One region of the Lysinibacillus sp. A1 genome, then DNA from elsewhere that is predicted to be linked to it. Evidence: predicted binding sites of a transcription regulator. Region 1 holds the regulator's gene; each other region holds the start of a gene.
The links. Region 1 encodes LexA, which represses DNA repair genes until DNA is damaged. Its sites were predicted from a motif close to CGAACATATGTTCG; they were not measured.
Positions count from the first base shown of each region.

Region 2: uvrB (excinuclease ABC subunit UvrB) is a predicted target of LexA. The motif match lies at 2,920-2,933, and genes of this name have one in related genera.
Region 3: parE (DNA topoisomerase IV subunit B) is a predicted target of LexA. The motif match lies at 5,062-5,075, and genes of this name have one in related genera.

Region 1 covers NZ_JSZM01000012.1:583,247-588,716, reverse strand. The annotation lists gene PI85_RS12335 (recombinase family protein) at 1-615, opposite strand, end outside; gene PI85_RS12330 (LysM peptidoglycan-binding domain-containing protein) at 612-929, opposite strand; gene lexA (transcriptional repressor LexA) at 1,093-1,710, shown strand; gene PI85_RS12320 (gamma-glutamyl-gamma-aminobutyrate hydrolase family protein) at 1,815-2,537, opposite strand; gene PI85_RS12315 (A24 family peptidase) at 2,572-3,324, opposite strand; gene PI85_RS12310 (DUF2339 domain-containing protein) at 3,585-5,470, opposite strand, start outside.
Region 2 covers NZ_JSZM01000012.1:66,333-73,872, reverse strand. The annotation lists gene uvrA (excinuclease ABC subunit UvrA) at 1-859, opposite strand, end outside; gene uvrB (excinuclease ABC subunit UvrB) at 867-2,846, opposite strand; gene PI85_RS09915 (IDEAL domain-containing protein) at 3,173-3,421, opposite strand; gene PI85_RS09910 (competence protein ComK) at 3,648-4,157, shown strand; one part of gene prfB (peptide chain release factor 2) at 4,198-5,226, opposite strand; one part of gene prfB (peptide chain release factor 2) at 5,228-5,302, opposite strand; gene PI85_RS09900 (competence protein ComK) at 5,403-5,936, opposite strand; gene secA (preprotein translocase subunit SecA) at 6,303-7,540, opposite strand, start outside.
Region 3 covers NZ_JSZM01000041.1:48,098-55,637, reverse strand. The annotation lists gene PI85_RS22505 (ABC transporter substrate-binding protein) at 1-239, opposite strand, end outside; TPP riboswitch at 395-505, opposite strand; gene parC (DNA topoisomerase IV subunit A) at 630-3,068, opposite strand; gene parE (DNA topoisomerase IV subunit B) at 3,065-5,041, opposite strand; gene plsY (glycerol-3-phosphate 1-O-acyltransferase PlsY) at 5,585-6,187, shown strand; gene PI85_RS22485 (HesB/YadR/YfhF family protein) at 6,207-6,497, shown strand; gene PI85_RS22480 (spore germination protein) at 6,645-7,540, shown strand, end outside.

The DNA.
Region 1 (5,470 bases):
TGCCTTACTTACCTCAAAGCCTAGTCCTCTAAGCGTAATGGAAATTTCCTCAAAGGTAAAACCACGATTACGTAGCTTCACAATTTCATCAACAGGCAGTTCTTTCCGCTCCTGACCATGTGGATTGCCACGATTGGATAGATTATTTTCAGGGCGATAGCCATTTTCCACAGCACGACGCATACCTCTGCGAATTTTTGCATTATGGATTCTACGTTGATATTCTTCTACAATTGCTAAAATCTCTAGTAGCATCGTATCCATTTCGTTTAATTGGACTGGTCCTGCATCACGCATCGAATAAACATCTGTTGCTGATTTTTGTAATAGATGCAATACTGCCATTCTTGCATTTCCACGACCTAAACGAGTTTCATCTTGTACAAAAAGAGCTTTTATTTCCTTCTCTTTTATAAAATCAAGCATTTCCAGTAAGCCTTCGCGTTCAACATCATAACCGCTATGCTTATCTTTAAAAACACCCTTTACTTCATAGCCTTGCTCTTTAGCATAGCGCACTAATTCTTCTTGTTGGCGCTCTAATGAGGAGCTTTGCGTTTCTTTTTCAGTACTTACTCGGCAATAGACAACAGCCGTCATTTGATTATTTTTCATTGTTCGTTTCTCGCAATTTCAATAGTTTTGATGGGACTGGCTTGATCACTCAAAACTGGAATGACTAGAGATTTACCTGCCACGATTTTAATGTCTGCTAACTCATTTTCTGATTTGACAAGCTTAATCCAATCTTCTTTACTCATTTTACCACGGTATTGTTCTGCTAACGACCACAAGCTATCCCCATGTTCGATTTGAATTTCAGCGTAATTAACATCCCCCGGATCAGTGATGTAAAGGTAACTTGCTAAGAGTAAGCAAGCACCTAATAATATAGTGATATGTGTATTTTTCTTTAACCATGTCATCATTATAACCTCATTTCTAGAATGTTTGTTCGGAATGTATGTTCTCATAATAAAGCGAACAAACGTTTTTGTCAAACACTTTTCGAACCTATGTTTGCATACGTGTTCGCATTCTGTTATACTATCAAATAAGAAGATTGATATTAGAAAAAAGAGGTGAGCAATCATGAAAAAAGTATCGAAAAGACAAGAGGACATATTAGCGTTCATTAAAGACGAGGTACGAGCTAAAGGGTATCCGCCATCAGTCCGTGAAATCGGGGAAGCTGTTGGACTTGCTTCAAGTTCAACTGTTCATGGTCATTTGGCTCGATTAGAACAAAAGGGTTTTATTCGTCGAGATCCAACAAAGCCACGTGCTATTGAAATTCTTGAGCCTGAGGAATCTATCCAAAAGCAACATGTCATCCATGTACCACTTGTAGGGAAGGTTACAGCAGGTTCTCCTATTACAGCTATCGAAAATATTGAAGAGTATTTCCCACTGCCAGATACATATGGCACGAGTGAGGATCAGTTATTCATGCTAGAAATTATGGGTGAATCGATGATTGAAGCGGGAATTTTAGATGGTGACTTAGTGATCGTAAAGCAAAAGTCAACAGCCATTAACGGAGACATTGTTGTAGCCATGACAGCTGAGGATGAAGCTACTGTAAAACGCTTCTTTAAGGAAAAAAACCATTTCCGCTTACAGCCTGAAAATTCTTCAATGGAACCGATTATCGTCGATCAAGTATCAATTTTGGGACAAGTTGTTGGTCTTTATCGCCGTGTACATTAATTAAATGAGGGTTTGAGGATTGTGTTCCTTCACTGAGCATATATCCTCTTTTTTACGCAAAAAAAGAATCCACAAACTATTGGATTCTTTTTACAATGACCTCTCTATGCCTCTTTTTTAAATTTCAAACTTGCTTCAACAAACGCTGCAAATAACTTTTGTGCATGCTGATCTCCCGCTATAGCCAATTCCTCTGGGTGCCACTGCACAGCCAAACAGAATGGTAAATCCTCGTGCACCACTGCTTCAATAATGCCATCACTTGATTTCGCCGCTACTTTTAAATTCTCCGCTAGTACATTCACTGACTGATGATGAAAAGAATTGACGGCAATTTTCTCTTGTTCCAGAATAGTAGCTAATAAATTCTCCGCAATAATTTGTACATAATGCGTTGCTACTGACCTACCAGCTTGTTGCATATGTTTGATTAGCTTCGTACTATAATGGTCACTATCAATGTCCTGATATAACGTCCCACCTAATGCAACATTTAATATTTGGATACCCCGACAAATGCCGAAAATAGGCATTTTCCGTACAAATGCAGCCTCAATTAATGCTAATTCCACGGCATCTCTAGCTGGATGAATTTTACCTAGCTTTGGTGAAGGCTCCGCTCCAAATAGGAAAGGATGTACATCATAGCCTCCAGAGAGCAATAAGCCATCTGTAAGGGCTAAAATTTGAGCAGCATCTTCCTCCACACCTAACGGAATAATAAGGGGGATACCGCCCGCCTCAATAACACTTTTGCTGTAAGCAGCATTTAAATGAGCTGATAAATCATCTTCTACAAAAGCTGTAATTCCAATAATCGGCTTCACTTGATTCCCCTCCACAGAATTGAAGATTAAACACTTACCAATAACCTAAATACCAATTGATGAACGAATCTCCGTAGAAATAAACAATCGTAGCGGCTAATGCAATAGATGGACCAAAGGGAATAGGTGTTTGTCTTCCTTGTTTACGCTTTAATAAGACAACTATTCCGATTATCATACCAATGAAAGCGGCAAAAAATAAAGTCAACAGCGTATGAATAGTGCCGAGAACGAGACCAATTAAAAAGAAGAATTTAATATCTCCCCCTCCCATTCCACCTTTCGATAAAACCGCAATACTGTATAATATGCCAAAACCAACGAGTGCACCCACTAGGCTGTCCCACCAAGGTGTTAAAGGTGACAGTACACGTCCTATGACCAAAAAAGGCAAAAAGAATAATAGAATCTTATCTGGAATTAACAGATAGGTAAAATCTGAAACAACTATAATGACTAACAATGAGATAAACGATAAAGCTACTATAAATTCTAAGCTCCAGTTTAGCTCCAAATAAGCAAAGGCAAATAATCCCCCAGTTAACAATTCTATCGCTGGATATAGCCAAGAAATTTTAAAACCACAGCCTCGACATGTTCCTCTTAAAAACAGATAAGACAATACTGGCACTATATCAAGAGCCGTCAATTGTCTCTGACAGCTCGTACAATGGGAGGAGGGATATACAAGAGACTCCTTCCGCGGCACACGTAAGCCAACTACATTATAAAAAGAGCCAAAGACTAGACCAACTAGAAAAATGATAATTGTATAAGCCATTTCCAAATTTATGTCCTCCTAAACCAATAGGCGCCCATACACAATAAGTATGATGCGCCTATTCATATAATTATTGTAGTCTTGCTCAGCAATCCACGTATCGAATGTTATTCAACAATGGACATTGATAATGAGAGATGTATTTGAAGAATATTTCATAAAAGGTTTGAAGTCATACGGTACAAAAAAAGAAGGAGTAGAGTAAGAGTAGTATCAGTTTAGCACAATATAAAAGAGATTCCAAAAATCATTGGAATCTCTTCAATTTATTTCCTCAGCAACCTACCTGACAACAGCATGCCAATGCCACCAATTGTTATAAATAGAACAGCTCTAATTAATAAATCAAGGGCTGATAAGTCAAAGAAAATAAGCTTGATAAACGCAATGACTAAAATAACAAAACCTGTAGTACGAAGCGTTTTTAAGTGTTGCGTGGAACTAATCCATAGCGAAATGCTCGCTGTGAGGAATAATGTAATCGTTGTAAGAGCTATACTTAGCTTCCAATCAAGTAGATGACTATACGTAAATTGATGAACTAGCCCCCAGATTGAGATCATTGTGAGTACGACACCTGAGCTAACAATAGTGTCTACATATTTCCCCATTCGCTCTTCATACAGCCGATATATACGACCCTTTACTAGAACGTCTACAATAATCGCCATAATTACCGCTATATAAACTAATCTGGTCATCATATTTAAGCTATCCATCATAGAAGGCTTTGTACTGATCATCAAAGATAATACTATAAAGAATGCTCCAAGGACAGGTGTTAATGCGCGCCCTTTGAATTTCTCTGACACGAGCAGAGATCCTGCAAACAAAGCAGCTAGTGCAATACACATCAAATACTGAATACCATTTGTTGCCGCAAAATAGGCTGAATCTAGTTTACTTATATAAGCTAAGAAGTAACCTGTGGCGATTACTGCTAAAATATCTATGGCATATAAATCCTTCATGACTTTCTCAAAAGGTGACAACGTTTCTTTTGGACGTCTAGCATACAAGTAAATGACTACTAGATAAATAATTGGCATGAACAGACTTAAATGCTCAAAGCTAATAAATGGTGTCGGTTCATGGAAAATGAAGTTTAGCAACAATGTAATCACAAGGAAAAATGATGTGACTACCTTCATCATACTGGCACGTAATCGTAAGCTCATCATTACACCTGCAAATGCGATCAATGGATATAGTAAATCATCCACTTTATCAGGTATATTCATAATAAGTATCGTATTACATACGGCAATAAATGCGAGTGTTATAGCACTATCAAATACTTCCTGCCATTTTTGACGATGACTATAAAACGCTAATGCTATTAATAAAGCAATGAAAATAAGTAGCACCGCTTCTCCATATTCGAGTGAACGTATGATCAGGTTCATCAGCAATAAACTAAATGACCCTAACGAAAATTGGAGACCAATATGAAGAGGTTTCCATTTAGATTGTGCATTATATAATCGACACCAGCTTACATAAAAGATTGCCAGTATAGCAAGTAAACCCAAAGCAAAGACAACTTGCTTGTCATGATTCATAAATGCTACAACACCTATTGCCAGCACTGAGAAAAAGGTTGAAATATAAAGAGCAAGCTTTTGCTTGTGCTGTTGGACAACCAATTGCAGCATGGCAAATAAAACGATAACAAATAGTAAAATAATGATGGCACTAAAGTCCATATATTCTAATAAATAAGGTAGTAATAACGAGGTAAAAGCAACAAAAATAGTTAATGCCTCATTTTTCTTTAAGTAACTTATGGCAATACCATAGCCAATATAAAGAACTGTAATACCAAGCGCTGGTGTAAGATGGATGATTTCATACAAAATGGCACTAGCTGCAGTCGTTAATATCCCAACAATGAATGCTCCACCATATAATGAGACCGTAATAGCAGGTGAGCCTACTTTTCTACGTTCCAGAATATAAGCGATAATCGCCAAACCTACCGATAATGAATAGGCAAGGATGATTTTCACGCCATTCGATAAATAACCATAGTCACTAACAAGTTTGAGACCCCAAAGTACCCCCATAACTAAAATAACCATGAATACTTTTGGAAGTGCCCACATAACACGTTCCTCCATCGATGGCTGTGGTTGCACCTCTTTTTGTGCTG
Region 2 (7,540 bases), 520 kb from region 1:
CTTGTGTCGAGCCTAAGCCGTCACAGCTTGGACAAGCACCAAATGGACTATTAAATGAAAACATGCGTGGCTCTAGCTCGCCAATAGAAAAACCACAAATAGGACAGGCATGATGCTCACTAAATAGTAGTTCCTCATGCTCCATGACGTCTACAAGCACACGACCATCTGCCAAACGAAGAGCTGTCTCTAAAGAATCACTTAAACGTGCAGCGACACCTTCCTTCATTACAACACGGTCGATCACTACCTCAATAGAGTGTTTTTTATTTTTATCAAGATCAATCGCATCATCTAAATCTCGTAAATCTCCATCAATACGCACACGAACGAAGCCTTGCTTTTTTAAATCTTCTAGCAGTTTTACATGGGTTCCTTTACGGCCAGAAACCATTGGCGCAAGGAGTTGCATTTTGGTTCTTTCTGGATAAGTTAATAAACGGTCCACCATTTGTTCAATCGTTTGAGAAGTAATTTCTATCCCATGATTCGGACAAATCGGTTTACCAATACGTGCATATAGTAAACGTAAGTAATCATAGATTTCTGTAACCGTCCCTACTGTAGAGCGCGGGTTACGACTCGTTGTTTTTTGGTCTATTGAAATAGCAGGCGATAATCCTTCGATTGCATCAACATCTGGTTTGTCCATCTGCCCAAGAAACTGACGCGCATAGGCGGAAAGAGACTCGACATAACGTCGTTGTCCCTCCGCATAAATCGTATCAAACGCTAATGAAGATTTACCTGATCCTGATAATCCTGTTAAAACGACTAATTGATCACGTGGAATTGTGACATTAATATTTTTTAAATTATGAGCACGTGCACCTTGCACGACAATTTCAGTATTTTTCACAAGTCATTCACCCTTCTACCTTCAATTCAAATATTGTATCTCGAAGCTCAGCTGCACGTTCGAAATCAAGCGCTTTTGCTGCTTCCTTCATTTCTATTTCTAGAGAAGCTAAGAGCTGGTCTCTTTCTGCCTTTGTCAGCTTTTTGCCCTTCGTCGCCTTTGTTACATAGGATTCTTCTTCTTCTGCCACTTGTGTAGCACGAATTACTTCTGGTATTTTTTTACTAATAGTTTGAGGCGTAATACCATGCTCTTCGTTATATGCCATTTGCAATTCACGACGACGTTTTGTTTCATCGAGCGCCTTTTTCATCGAGTCGGTTACATGATCTGCATACATAATGACATGACCGTTCGCATTACGCGCAGCTCGGCCAATCGTTTGAATGAGTGAACGTTCTGAACGTAAAAATCCTTCTTTATCAGCGTCTAATATGGCTACAAGTGATACTTCAGGAATATCAAGTCCTTCTCGCAATAAGTTAATTCCAATTAGTACATCATAAGTGCCCTTCCGTAGCTCACGGATAATCTCAATACGCTCTAATGTTTTAATCTCAGAATGCAAATACTCAACCTTTAAGCCCATTTCCTTCAAATAAGCCGTTAAGTCCTCTGACATTTTCTTTGTTAGTGTTGTTACTAACACTCTTTCATCACGTGCAATACGATCTTGAATTTCATCGATCAAGTTATCTATTTGCCCTTCAATTGGGCGGACATCAATTAATGGATCCAGTAAACCAGTAGGTCGAATAATTTGCTGGATCATTTCAGGAGTATGCTCCAACTCATAGGGTCCAGGTGTTGCAGATACATAAATAGCTTGATGTACTCGATTTTCGTATTCTTCAAAACGTAATGGACGGTTATCTAGCGCAGATGGCAGGCGGAAACCATGCTCAACAAGTACCCCTTTACGTGCTTGGTCACCGTTGTACATCCCTCGTACCTGCGGAAGAGTTACGTGACTTTCATCTACGACAAGCAAAAAGTCCTCAGGGAAATAATCAAGCAACGTATATGGAGTCGCACCTGCTTCACGTAAAGTTAAGTGACGCGAATAGTTCTCAATCCCTGAACAAAAGCCCATTTCCCGCATCATTTCTAAATCATAACGTGTCCGTTGCTCTAGACGCTGAGCCTCTAATAATTTATCCTCGGCACGCAGTAAAGCTAGACGATCCTCTAATTCTTTTTCAATGTTTTCTATCGCTTTTCGCATTTTTTCTTCTCGTGTAACGAAGTGGGATGCTGGGAAAATAGCGACATGCTCTCGATCTGATAGTATTTCTCCAGTTAAAGCATCTACCTCACGAATGCGATCAATTTCGTCCCCAAAAAACTCGACACGAATACAATGCTCATCACGTGAGGCTGGGAAAATCTCTACTACATCTCCTCGTACCCGAAACGTCCCGCGTGTAAAACTAACATCATTGCGCTCATATTGAACATCTACAAGTTTGCGCAGTAGCTGATTACGTTCAATTTCCATACCTGTGCGGATCGATACAACCATTTCACGATATTCTTCAGGAGAACCAAGACCGTAAATACAGGATACAGATGCAATAATAATGACATCATCACGCTCAAATAATGCAGAAGTTGCAGAGTGGCGCAGCTTATCAATTTCATCGTTAATGCTAGAATCCTTTTCTATATAAGTATCTGTCTGCGGTACATAGGCTTCTGGCTGGTAATAATCATAGTAACTAACAAAGTATTCTACAGCGTTATTTGGAAAGAACTCTTTGAACTCACTATATAATTGGCCCGCCAACGTTTTATTGTGTGCCATAATAAGTGTCGGTTTTTTAACCTGCTGGATTACATTTGAAATCGTAAATGTTTTCCCAGTTCCTGTTGCACCAAGTAATGTTTGATGACGCTTGCCTGCCTTCACACCCTCCACTAATTCCGCAATTGCCTGTGGCTGATCTCCATTAGGCTGATATGGCGCTTGTAAATCAAAAGTTTGCACACCTGTCCCCGTCCTTTCTTTCCAATTTGTACATATATTTTAGCATAGCAATATTAAAATTTCGAACATTTAACGAACGAATGTTTGTAAAATTTTTTTCTATCCCTAAAATGGAAGATGGATAATCAACCTTCTACTCTCATAATAGCCGTTTCGTCAGGTTTTCAAGCCTTATCTAGTAACGAGATGTCCATTGTAGAATGGTAGTCATTCCTTTTCTTTTCTCATTTTTAGAGCAATACTTTTTATACATTAGGTGAATGGCACAGCCACTCTATCATCTCCAAAAAAAATCCCGCTCTCCATAGTCGCGGAGAGCGGAATTATTAGTATGATTCATCTTCTGATTGCTGCAAGGAATTGAGTTCGGTTGCGTATTGATAAAATGCGTTTTCATCTTTTTCATCGAGCGCTCTATCTATTAAAACGATGAGCTGCTCTTGTCGATGCATACGCTGGATACGATTTAAAAATAAATCTAAATAAATCTCGTTTAATAATTTCTCTGCCTCATCAACTTTTTTTGACTGACCAACGGCTTTTAGAAAATCTGTGTACGAATAATATTTATCCAACGATCTCACCCCGATCCTTTTCTAAATTATATGAAAATTGAAATTAAAAAGCAATGCTTACGATTTAAAAATAACTTGGATTAGCTAGTAAACTCGTGAAATTTAAAGCAAATTCTCTAAGTATTTCATTCATTTATCAACCTTGTTTCAATACTTTGTATATTTTTTGAAATTCATTTTATGTACTACACTACGGTTATCAATAGAAAAGGGAGGCACGTCCAATATGACTAGTAAATTTGTAAATGGCTATTTAATTTCCTTTAACACTTACTTGCTCCAACCAGTTCAGCATGACACTAAAGTTTTTACTCATGTTATAGACAAACATAATGAGCTAATTGTTACTCGGAAGCCGATGCATGTACTGCGAAAATCTTGTATTTCATTAGGCTCCACCTATGAAGCAGCAAAGCAATCTGCTAAACGCTTTTTTGGTAATCAACATAAGCTACCAATCGTCGTGGCCTTTGATTATGGTTTTCCTTGCATCTTTCTACCAACCTATTCACCTAATTCCATTCATAATATATGGATAGGGCTCCATGCGATTATCAATATTACGCCAAGCGAAACGGGATGTGTGGTCACATTAAAAAACGATCAAAAGATTGAGCTACCTATTCAATACGCTTCTATTAGTAAACAGTTTGTGAATGCTTCTATGCTCTACAAACATTACATGAACGAACGAAAACAACTTAGTCAAGATTCACCCTATCATCCATTCTTTTAACTAAAAAATCCCCCAAGAAACAACTCTTGGGGGATGGCTATTAGTTAATTTTTGAACGTAAGTAAGCATTAATAAATGGATCTACATCGCCGTCCATTACCGCTCCGACATTCCCTGTTTCTTCATTCGTACGGTGATCTTTTACCATTGAGTATGGATGGAATACATACGAGCGAATTTGCGAGCCCCAGCCAATGTCCTTTTGTTCACCACGGATCTCATCAAGCTGCGCCTGTTGCTTCTCTAACTCTAATTGATATAATTTCCCTTTTAACATAGCCATCGCTTTCTCACGGTTTTTAATTTGTGAACGTTCTGCTTGGCATTGTACAACCGTACCAGTCGGGATGTGTGTAATACGAACAGCTGAATCTGTTGTATTAATATGCTGACCACCCGCACCTGTCGCACGATACGTATCAATTTTCAAATCCTCTGTACGAATATCAATTTCAATATTATCGTCAAATTCTGGCATGACATCGCAAGAAACGAAAGAAGTATGTCGACGGCCCGATGAATCAAATGGTGAAATACGCACTAGGCGATGAACACCTTTTTCAGCTTGTAAATAGCCGAAAGCATTATGACCTTTAATTGAAATAGTTACAGATTTAATGCCTGCTTCATCACCAGGAAGATAATCCATTGTTTCCACCTTAAAGCCACGCTTCTCAGCCCATCGTGTATACATACGTAGTAGCATAGAACCCCAGTCTTGTGACTCTGTTCCACCTGCTCCTGGATGCAACTCTAAAATAGCATTGTTTTGATCATATGGACCGCTCAATAATAATTGTAGCTCAAAATCAGCCATTTTTTGTTGGAATTCTACCAGTTCTTTTCCTAACTCTTCCTGCAATTCTTCGTCTGGCTCTTCACGTAAAAGCTCCAATGTCATATCTAAATTCTCATGTATTTCTTCTAACTCTTTATATTCATTGACGATTGCTTTTAAGCCATTGCCCTCATTAATGATCACCTGTGCACCTTGCTGATCATCCCAGAATCCTGGCTCTAGCATCATTTCATCTAGCTCCTGTATACGTGCCTCTTTGTTTTCTAAGTCAAAGAGACCCCCTGAAGTCCACCAATTTTTTGGCTGTAGTGTCTAATACATTGCGTACATCTGCTAATTCAATCATTGTAAAATCCTCCGAACGTTAGTAATGGAGACTAGTGTGAAAGCTCCGATCTTACTATTATAACGTTTTTACCGAGGAAAACATACATAAAAACACTACTCTACGTCTCGTCCTCAAGCATATCAAGCGCAAAACGTTGAAATACTTTCACACGATCATATTGAACAAGTAAATGCTTCGTTCTTCGCTCTAATCTATATTTTAATAAAAATGCCCGCTGAATACGATACTCTATCGTTTTGACACTAACATCTACAATAATATCCTGACCATTCGTAAAGATTACCTTTGTGCTCTTTTTATCCACAGAGAAATACTCTTCAATATGATGGACAGCAAACCATATACATTCCGGATGTAGAGGTGACTTGCTTGGAAACCATAAAATATTCCCACGCTCATCCACAACGATTGGGTTTTTATTAAGTTTACCTAAAATCATTTTTGATCCATCGAAAGCCCCTCTTAAGCTTGAACCATAATAACGAAGATTATAGTCCATTAACTTCGTCGGTGTTAATTTAGAAATATAGTCATTACTTTTTTCCATCACCCGAGTACATAAATTTCCAAAGGAATCATACACAGGCATATACAGCATAGTTTCACTACTCATAATATCCTTCTTATGCATCCTTATTCCCCCTTTATGCACTTATGTTTTCAGCTTAAATAAAAAAGGAATATACCAAGGTCCGTACATTCCTGCTTTTTTCTACAAGTCGAAATTGCTTGGAAAACTTTATTTCTCCCCACATTTCTCCCACCTCAGCTTCTCAAAATCTTTCATCACTAAATCCTTAGTACTCCATCACACCTACACCTAATAATTCAGAATAATAATAGAAGAATTTTCTAAAACTAAATTCCTATTATTACAGCTATTGTATACCCATATTTTACTATTGTCTATAAATTATGACTTTTATGACAATAATTTATTTTTTTATACAAAAAAAGATCATTTCAACATACGTTAAAATGATCTTTTCCATTTCTATTATTGAGCTGCACCATGACAGTTTTTAAACTTCTTACCGCTTCCACAAGGACATAAATCATTGCGTCCAACATTTTCCGCCTTACGAACAGGTTGCTTTTTCGGAGCAGGGCCGCCTTCTTCTTTCGGATTAACAGCCTGACCTTTTGCCACCTCTTCACGCTCAAGATTACTGCGAATTTCAGCCTTCATTGCATACTTCGCAACATCCTCGCGAATGGAAGCGACCATATCTTCGAACATCGCAAAACCTTCTTGTTGATATTCACGTAGCGGATCATTTTGACCATATGCTCGCAGATGGATACCTTGACGAAGTTGATCCATAGCATCAATATGATCGATCCATTTTGTATCAATAGAACGTAATAAAATAACTTTTTCAAACTCACGCATACGCTCTGCTGTAAGCTCTTCCTCTTTTTCATCATATCGAGCGTGAACAGCTTCTGAAATCAATTGGTTAATGTCTTCTGCCGATTTACCTTGGAAATCAGCTACTTTTAGTTGACCTTCCTCTAGCAAATTAGCAGCCACAAAGTCATCAATAGCCTTGAGATTCCAATCTTTTTGCTCACCTTGTGTATAGAGCCCGACAACATTGTCGATCGTCTCTTGAATCATTGACTCCACAAGTACGCGCATATTTTCTGTTTCTAGAACATCATAACGCTCCTTATAAATAATCTCACGTTGCTGACGGAGAACATCATCATATTGTAATAAACGCTTACGAGCATCAAAGTTATTACCTTCGACACGTTTCTGCGCGGATTCTACAGCTCTCGACACAACTTTTGATTGCAATGGCTGTGTATCGTCCATACCTAAACGCATCATCATCGCCTTCATATTATCTGAACCGAAACGACGCATTAAATCATCTTCTAGTGATAGATAAAATTGTGTTACCCCTGGATTCCCTTGACGACCAGAACGTCCACGTAACTGGTTATCAATACGACGGGATTCATGTCGCTCAGTACCAATAACCGCTAATCCTCCAATTTCTAATACACCTTCACCAGGTTTAATGTCGGTACCACGACCCGCCATATTTGTAGCAATCGTTACAGCACCCTTTGAACCAGCATTAGCAATAATTTCTGCTTCGCGTTCATGATTTTTTGCATTCAGTACATTATGAGGGATTTTATGTTTATCCAGCAATTGCGAAATAATTTCAGACGTTTCAATCGCAACTGTACCAACAAGCACAGGTTGTCCTGCCTTATGGC
Region 3 (7,540 bases), on a different contig from region 1:
GAAGCTACGAGCTGATCGGCTCCTGCCTCTCCTGGCATAATAATCTCAACATCTAAGCCCTGATCTTCAAAATAACCGAGCTTTTTCGCAACATACAATCCTGTATGATTCGTATTTGGTGTCCAATCGAGAACCACTGACACCTTTTTCTTTGTATCAGCAGCTTGCTTGTCCTCCTTGTCGCTACAGCCCACTAACATCAATAGTGCCGCTAATAGAATAAATAACCATTTTTTCATGCTAAGTCCTCCCAGTTTGTAATATGAAAGTGTTCATGAATGAATGTTGTCACCAGAAGAAAGCGTAATATACGGTTGGTAAGATATTGCTTGGAAAACAAAAAAACGCCTAGGATTCCTCCCAGACGTATTGCAATCAATCTCCAAAACTTTTGCTTTTTTGAATAGATGTTCCCTACGCTGGTACGAGCCAAATCAGGTTCAAAGGGTCAGTGTCTATCGGACACAATCTCAGCTAGCCATAACTAGCCCCCCTACATTCTTTCGCTATGAACTTTTCGATGATTATTATACCCATAGTTGATCTAAAATGACAAGATGCTATTTTTAGATAGTTGTTCCACTCCAACCAAATAGCCCAGCTCTACTAGATAGAAACTGGGCATGGTTTTAGCTTGGTTTTTGTTCTTTTTTGGCCGTTAAGACATGGGAAATGGCTCCATCTGTTGCAATATCCACTTTAAATGAACCATTAGAATGGCGATCAGCACGCGTCAATGCATGAACATCAATAAATTCTTGGACGCCTTTTTCAGTTTCAATCACAACCTGTTCATCGTCTGTCGCTTGAATAACAGCGACAATTCGGTGAGGATTTGCTTTTAATTCTGTTAGGACTTTAAGGCCGCGTTTGGCACGACCTGCTACTTCTACCTCTGCGACATTCATTTTCTTGACAGCCCCTCGTTGTGTCACAATAACGACATATTGTGTTTCATCTGGCTGTAGAACATTGACCCCAACTAAAGCTTCTCCATCTTTTAACGTAATCCCTTTAACGCCACCTGTTTTCACACCAGTAACCGGTAATTCCTCGATAGGGAATCGAATAGCATACGCCGTATCAGTTGTTAAGAGCAATTCCACATCATCCGTCATAAATGATGCATAAATCATTGCATCGCCCGCTTTAACATTCATTGTTTTAATCGGCTTCGAGTAACGCGTCACTGCATAATCTGCGAGCGGTGAACGTTTAATTTGTCCATCTTTCGTAGCAGTTAAAATATACGTATTTGGTTGTTCAAATGTTTCAAAGCCATAGACGGCAATAATTGATTCATCTTCACTTGTTGGCACAATACTAGAAATATGCTGACCAAGGTCCTTCCAACGAATATCAGGCAATTCGTGAACTGGCTGATAAATATAATTCCCTCTATTTGTAAATAACAATAGATGATGCTGCGTATTTAAGTTTGCTTCATACAATAAATAATCGGAATCCTTCATCGCAAAATCTTGACCATTGGAAGCGGCATGGGATCGTGTAGAAGTACGTTTAATATAGCCATCTTTCGTGACAGTCACCACAACCTCTTCACTTGGAACAAGGACATCTAATGTAATTTTAATTTCTTCTATTTCTTGTTCAATTCTCGAGCGACGCGGCTCTGTGAAGCGTTTTTTAATATCTAGTAATTCTTGTTTAATGACACGTACAAGCTTGGCCTCGCTTTGTAAAATTCCTTCTAGCTTGGCAATCAATTTATTTAAATCATCCTGTTCTTGGCGGAGCTCTGTAATATCGGTATTCGTTAAACGATATAATTGCAGGCTCACAATCGCCTCTGCTTGTACCTCGGTAAAATCGAACTTTGCCTGTAAATTAAGCTTGGCATCCTTCTTATCATTAGAAGAACGAATTGTCGCAATGACTTCATCTAAAATAGACAATGCTTTAATTAATCCATCTACAATATGGGAACGATCCTTAGCCTTTTGTAAATCATATATAGAACGATTTGTGACCACTTCTTTTTGGTGAGTAATATAGGCATCCAATAATAATGGCAATGTCATCATCGTTGGGCGACGATTATGAATCGCAATCATATTAAAATTGTAAGCTACTTGTAAATCTGTTGTTTTAAATAAGTACTGTAAAATCCCTTGTCCAGGAACATCCTTTTTCAGCTCGATTACGACACGTAACCCTGTACGGTCAGATTCATCACGAATTTCAGCAATCCCTTCAAGGCGTTTATCTACACGCTGCTCATCAATTTTTTTTACAAGATTCGCTTTATTCACATCGTATGGTAATTCGGTAACAACGATTTGCTCTTTGCCACCCTTAATAGGTTCCACCACAGCCTGCGCACGAACTATAATTTTACCGCGCCCTGTTTCATATGCCTTTTTAATGCCGTCCACACCTTGAATAATACCGCCTGTTGGGAAATCTGGACCTTTGAGTACTGTCATTAATTCATCCACTGTTGCAGTAGGCTTGTCTAAGCGCATCAATACAGCATCCAGCACTTCATCTAGTGCATGAGGTGGAATATCTGTTGCATAACCCGCAGATATCCCTGTAGAGCCGTTGACTAGTAAATTAGGGAAACGTGCTGGTAAAACAGTTGGCTCCATATCCTGATCATCGAAGTTTGGTACGAATTCAACCGTTTTCTTCCCGATATCTCGTAACATTTCACCCGCAATCGCAGATAATCTTGCCTCAGTATAACGCATGGCAGCTGGCGGATCTCCATCAACTGAACCATTATTCCCATGCATTTCAATGAGCATATGACGAGCTTTCCAATCCTGACTCATACGTACCATCGCCTCATAGACAGAGCTATCTCCGTGTGGATGGTAATTACCGATTACATTACCGACTGTTTTAGCTGATTTACGGAAAGGTTTTTCGTGTGTATTGCCTTCTGTAAACATCGCATATAAAATACGACGCTGTACAGGTTTAAGACCGTCACGTGCATCTGGCAACGCGCGGTCTTGAATAATATATTTACTATAGCGACCAAAACGGTCACCCATTACTTCTTCTAAAGGTAAATCTTGAAACTTTTCTGTGCTACTCATGCTTGGCCCTCCTCTTGTTGGATGAATTCATTTTCTAAAATGTTAGCATCATCCTCCATACCGAAGTCTACATTGGCTTCGATCCATTTACGACGCGGCTCTACCTTATCGCCCATTAATGTCGTGACACGTCTCTCTGCACGTGCACCATCCTCGATTGTGACACGAATTAATGTACGTGTGTCAGGGTTCATTGTTGTATCCCATAGCTGGTCTGCATTCATCTCACCAAGACCTTTATAGCGCTGTAATATGTAACCCTTTCCAACTTGTTTGATGGCCTTTTGTAAATCGTTTTCTGTCCAAGCATATTCAATTACTTCTTTTTTGCCAGTCCCTTTAGAAACTTTATATAGTGGCGGTAATGCAATAAAGACTTTACCAGCCTCTATGAGCGGACGCATATAACGGTAGAAGAACGTTAATAGCAATACTTGAATATGAGCGCCATCCGTATCAGCATCAGTCATTATGACTACTTTATTGTAGGCTGAATCCTCTACTGCAAAATCTGTTCCAACACCTGCACCAATCGCATGAATAATCGTTGAAATCTCTTCGTTTTTCATAATATCCTGGAGTTTTGCTTTTTCCGTGTTAATCACTTTCCCGCGCAGTGGTAATATCGCCTGGAATGTACGATCGCGACCTTGTTTTGCAGATCCACCCGCTGAATCACCTTCGACTAAATATAATTCATTTTTCGCCGCATTACGTGACTGTGCAGGTGTTAATTTACCTGACAGAATCGTACTACCCTTTTTGTTTTTCTTACCATTTCGCGCATCCTCACGAGCTTTACGAGCCGCTTCACGTACTTGCTGCGCACGAATTGCTTTACGCACAAGAGAAGCAGACAATTCAGCATTTTCCTCTAGCACATATAAAATTTGCTCAGACACCACACTATCTACTGCTGAACGAGCCTCACTTGTACCAAGCTTGCCCTTTGTTTGTCCTTCAAATTGTAATAAGTGTTCTGGAATACGGACAGATACGATAGCAGCTAAGCCCTCTCGAATATCCGTTCCTTCTAAGTTTTTATCCTTATCCTTTAATAAGCCAATTTTTCTTGCGTATTCATTAAAGACACGCGTCAGAGCTGCTTTTGCACCTGTTTCATGGGTACCACCATCTCGTGTTCGTACATTATTAACAAACGACAAAATCGTTTCAGAATAACCGTCGTTATATTGGAAAGCAAACTCTACTTCAATATCATCTTGAATACCTTCCACATACTTCACAGGATGAAGAACATCTTTCTCTTCATTCAAATACGCAACGAAAGCTTCAATGCCGTTCTCATAAAAGAACACATCATTTTTGCCTTCCTCGCGCTCATCAATTAATTCAATTTTTAAGCCCTTTAATAAAAAAGCTGACTCCCTTAAACGTTCTGCTAACGTATCATAATTATATTTTGTAACAGAGAAAATCGTTTCATCAGGTAGGAAATGAACAAGCGTACCTGTCTGCTTCGTTTGACCAATTTCTTCAAGTGTTGTCACTGGATGTCCACCATGCTCGAAGCGCTGGCGATATTTTTTGCCATCACGATGGATGGTTACTTCTAAAAATGTTGATAGCGCATTCACGACAGAAGAACCTACACCGTGCAAGCCGCCACTCGTTTTATATCCGCCTTGTCCAAACTTACCACCTGCATGAAGGACGGTAAAAATAATTTCAGGAGTAGGTTTACCCATCTTATGCATACCAGTTGGCATTCCACGGCCAAAGTCGCGTACGCTAATACTCTGGTCTTTGTGAATCTTGACAATAATATGAGATCCAAAGCCAGCCAATGCTTCATCCACCGCATTATCAACGATTTCATACACAAGGTGATGAAGTCCACGGCCATCTGTGGAACCGATATACATGCCTGGTCGTTTGCGCACCGCTTCTAATCCTTCTAATACTTGTATAGCGTCATCATTATAGACGCTAGGTGACTGTTTATTCGTCAAAAAAATTCCCCTCCAAAAAACAAACACTTGTTCTATTTATGTTCTCATCCTAATAATAATAGCATTTCCTGTCAATAGTTAGCGACAGGTCCAATTAAATTTTTAAAAATTGCTCACAGTTTTAATATACATTTTAATAGTAAACATCTTCAACAGTTGCTTAAAATTGGAATTTAAGCAAGACAGACTACCACTAGTATCCGTAAACACCTGACGCATCGTAGCTTATTTAGTTGCAATATAGTTGATGTTTTAATACGTCATTGTCATGTAAATGAATAAAGTTAGACTTCTATTCTACCAAAGGAATGAACGAATGACAAAATTGCCATTTTGCCTATATTTTAATAAAGAATTTTTTCGTTCCTTCATCAATCATGTCTAAAAGCCTATCTCCAGCTTACTTTAGTTTCTTTTGTATTGAATTCAAGACTCCTTACGAAATCTCCTTCATAACATTGTAGATTAGCAAGAAAAAGTGTAAAATACTTGTTACAAACTATTAGTACCAAGTGATGGACTATGAATGAAAGGAGTCCAACTATGATCAATGGACTTATTATTTTATGTGCTTATCTAATCGGCTCTATACCTTCAGGGCTATGGATAGGTAAAATTTTTTATAATACCGATATACGAGAACATGGAAGCGGTAATCTAGGAGCAACTAATACGTTCCGAACGTTAGGAAAAAAAGCTGGTATTGTTGTGACTGTGATGGATGTTCTAAAAGGGACTGCCGCTGTCTTACTAGCTGCACTTCCAATATTCTCAGACAGCTCTATCCATTCCTTAATCCTAGGTCTTGTTGCCGTGATTGGTCATATGTTTCCGATCTTCGCCAATTTCCGTGGTGGAAAAGCAGTTGCCACATCAGCAGGTGTTTTATTAGGCTATTCATGGCCTTTGTTTGTCTTGCTTCTAATTGCCTTTCTTGTGACATTGAAAATCACAAAAATCGTCAGCTTAACATCTATGATAGCCGCTTTAGTAGCACTTATCTATTCAATCGTTTATTATTTTGTTACAGGTGACTTTGCATTAAGCATCTTGGTAGCCTTTTTATTTACCTTTATTATTTATCGTCATCGTGCCAATATTGCACGTATTAAAAATGGCACCGAGCCAAAGGTAAAGTGGCTGTAAGAAGAGAGGAGCATTCGCTATGAAAATTGCACTGACAGATGAAGCCCTAAAATGGTTCAAACATGAGATGGAAGTAGAACCAGGCGATACGATTCGCTTTTACGCACGCTATGGTGGTTCAAGTCCTTTTCACGAAGGCTTTTCACTAGGCATGACGCGAGAAGAACCCATTGCCATTGGAGCAGAAGCAGTCATTGATGGCGTAACCTATTACATCGATGAAAAAGATTTATGGTTCTTTAACGATCACAATCTACATGTAGACGTGGATGCTAGTTTAGATGAATTACAATACGAGTATCGTACATAAAGCAGTATTTTCCTTTCAGTATCTGAAAGGAAATACTGTTTTTTTATTTGAAAAATAGTAGCTAGAATTTCATTCCTTTTTTCGTTTATCTCCGCACAAAGTTGTCCATTCTATAAATAATGAACATCCATTTGAGGAGGAAAACGCATGTCCATATCAAACAAGATCAATCCCTCCCCATCCCTTACAACGGACGATTTACTCAATACTTCCCTTGCCAAAAATATAAAGGTCATTCAAAACACTCTCGGTCATAGCAATGACATTATTATTCGAGAAATAACGATTGGTGAAGATGAACCCCATCGGCTCGCTATTATTTCGATTGACGGCTTATCTGATAAAACAATGATTTCGGATTCTGTCATTGATAAATTAATGGCGAATATTGAGGAAGAACAGGAAATTGAAATTACAACTATCAATCAATATGTGCGAAGTTCTTATTTAACTGTCGGTGATGTGATGAATATCGAGCATTTTACCCCTCTTTATCATGCCATATTGAATGGTGAAACCGTCATTTTATTAGATGGCTTTGCGGAAGGCATCGTAACAAGCACGAAAAGCGCAAAAGATAGAGCCGTTACAGAGCCTTCAACGGAATCCGTCATTAGGGGGCCTCGAGAGTCCTTTACTGAAACATTGCGAACGAATACCGCGCTCATTCGGCGCAAAATAAAAAGTCCAAATCTTTGGATCAAGTCCCGTGTCATAGGTGAAGTGACACAAACAGATGTTGCCGTAATGTATATACATGGTATCGCCAGTGACAAAATTGTTGCGGAGGTGTTAGCGCGGTTAGATCGCATTAATATCGATGGCATTTTAGAAAGTGGATATATCGAGGATTTTATTCAAGATTCTAAAAATACCATGTTTCCAACCATTTACAACTCAGAACGGCCAGATGTTATTGCTGGTGAATTATTAGATGGTAAAGTGGCGATTCTAGTAGATGGTACCCCCTTTGTATTAGTGGTGCCTGCATTATTTACTTCCTTTTTGCAATCTGCTGAAGACTACTATCAACATTGGATGAT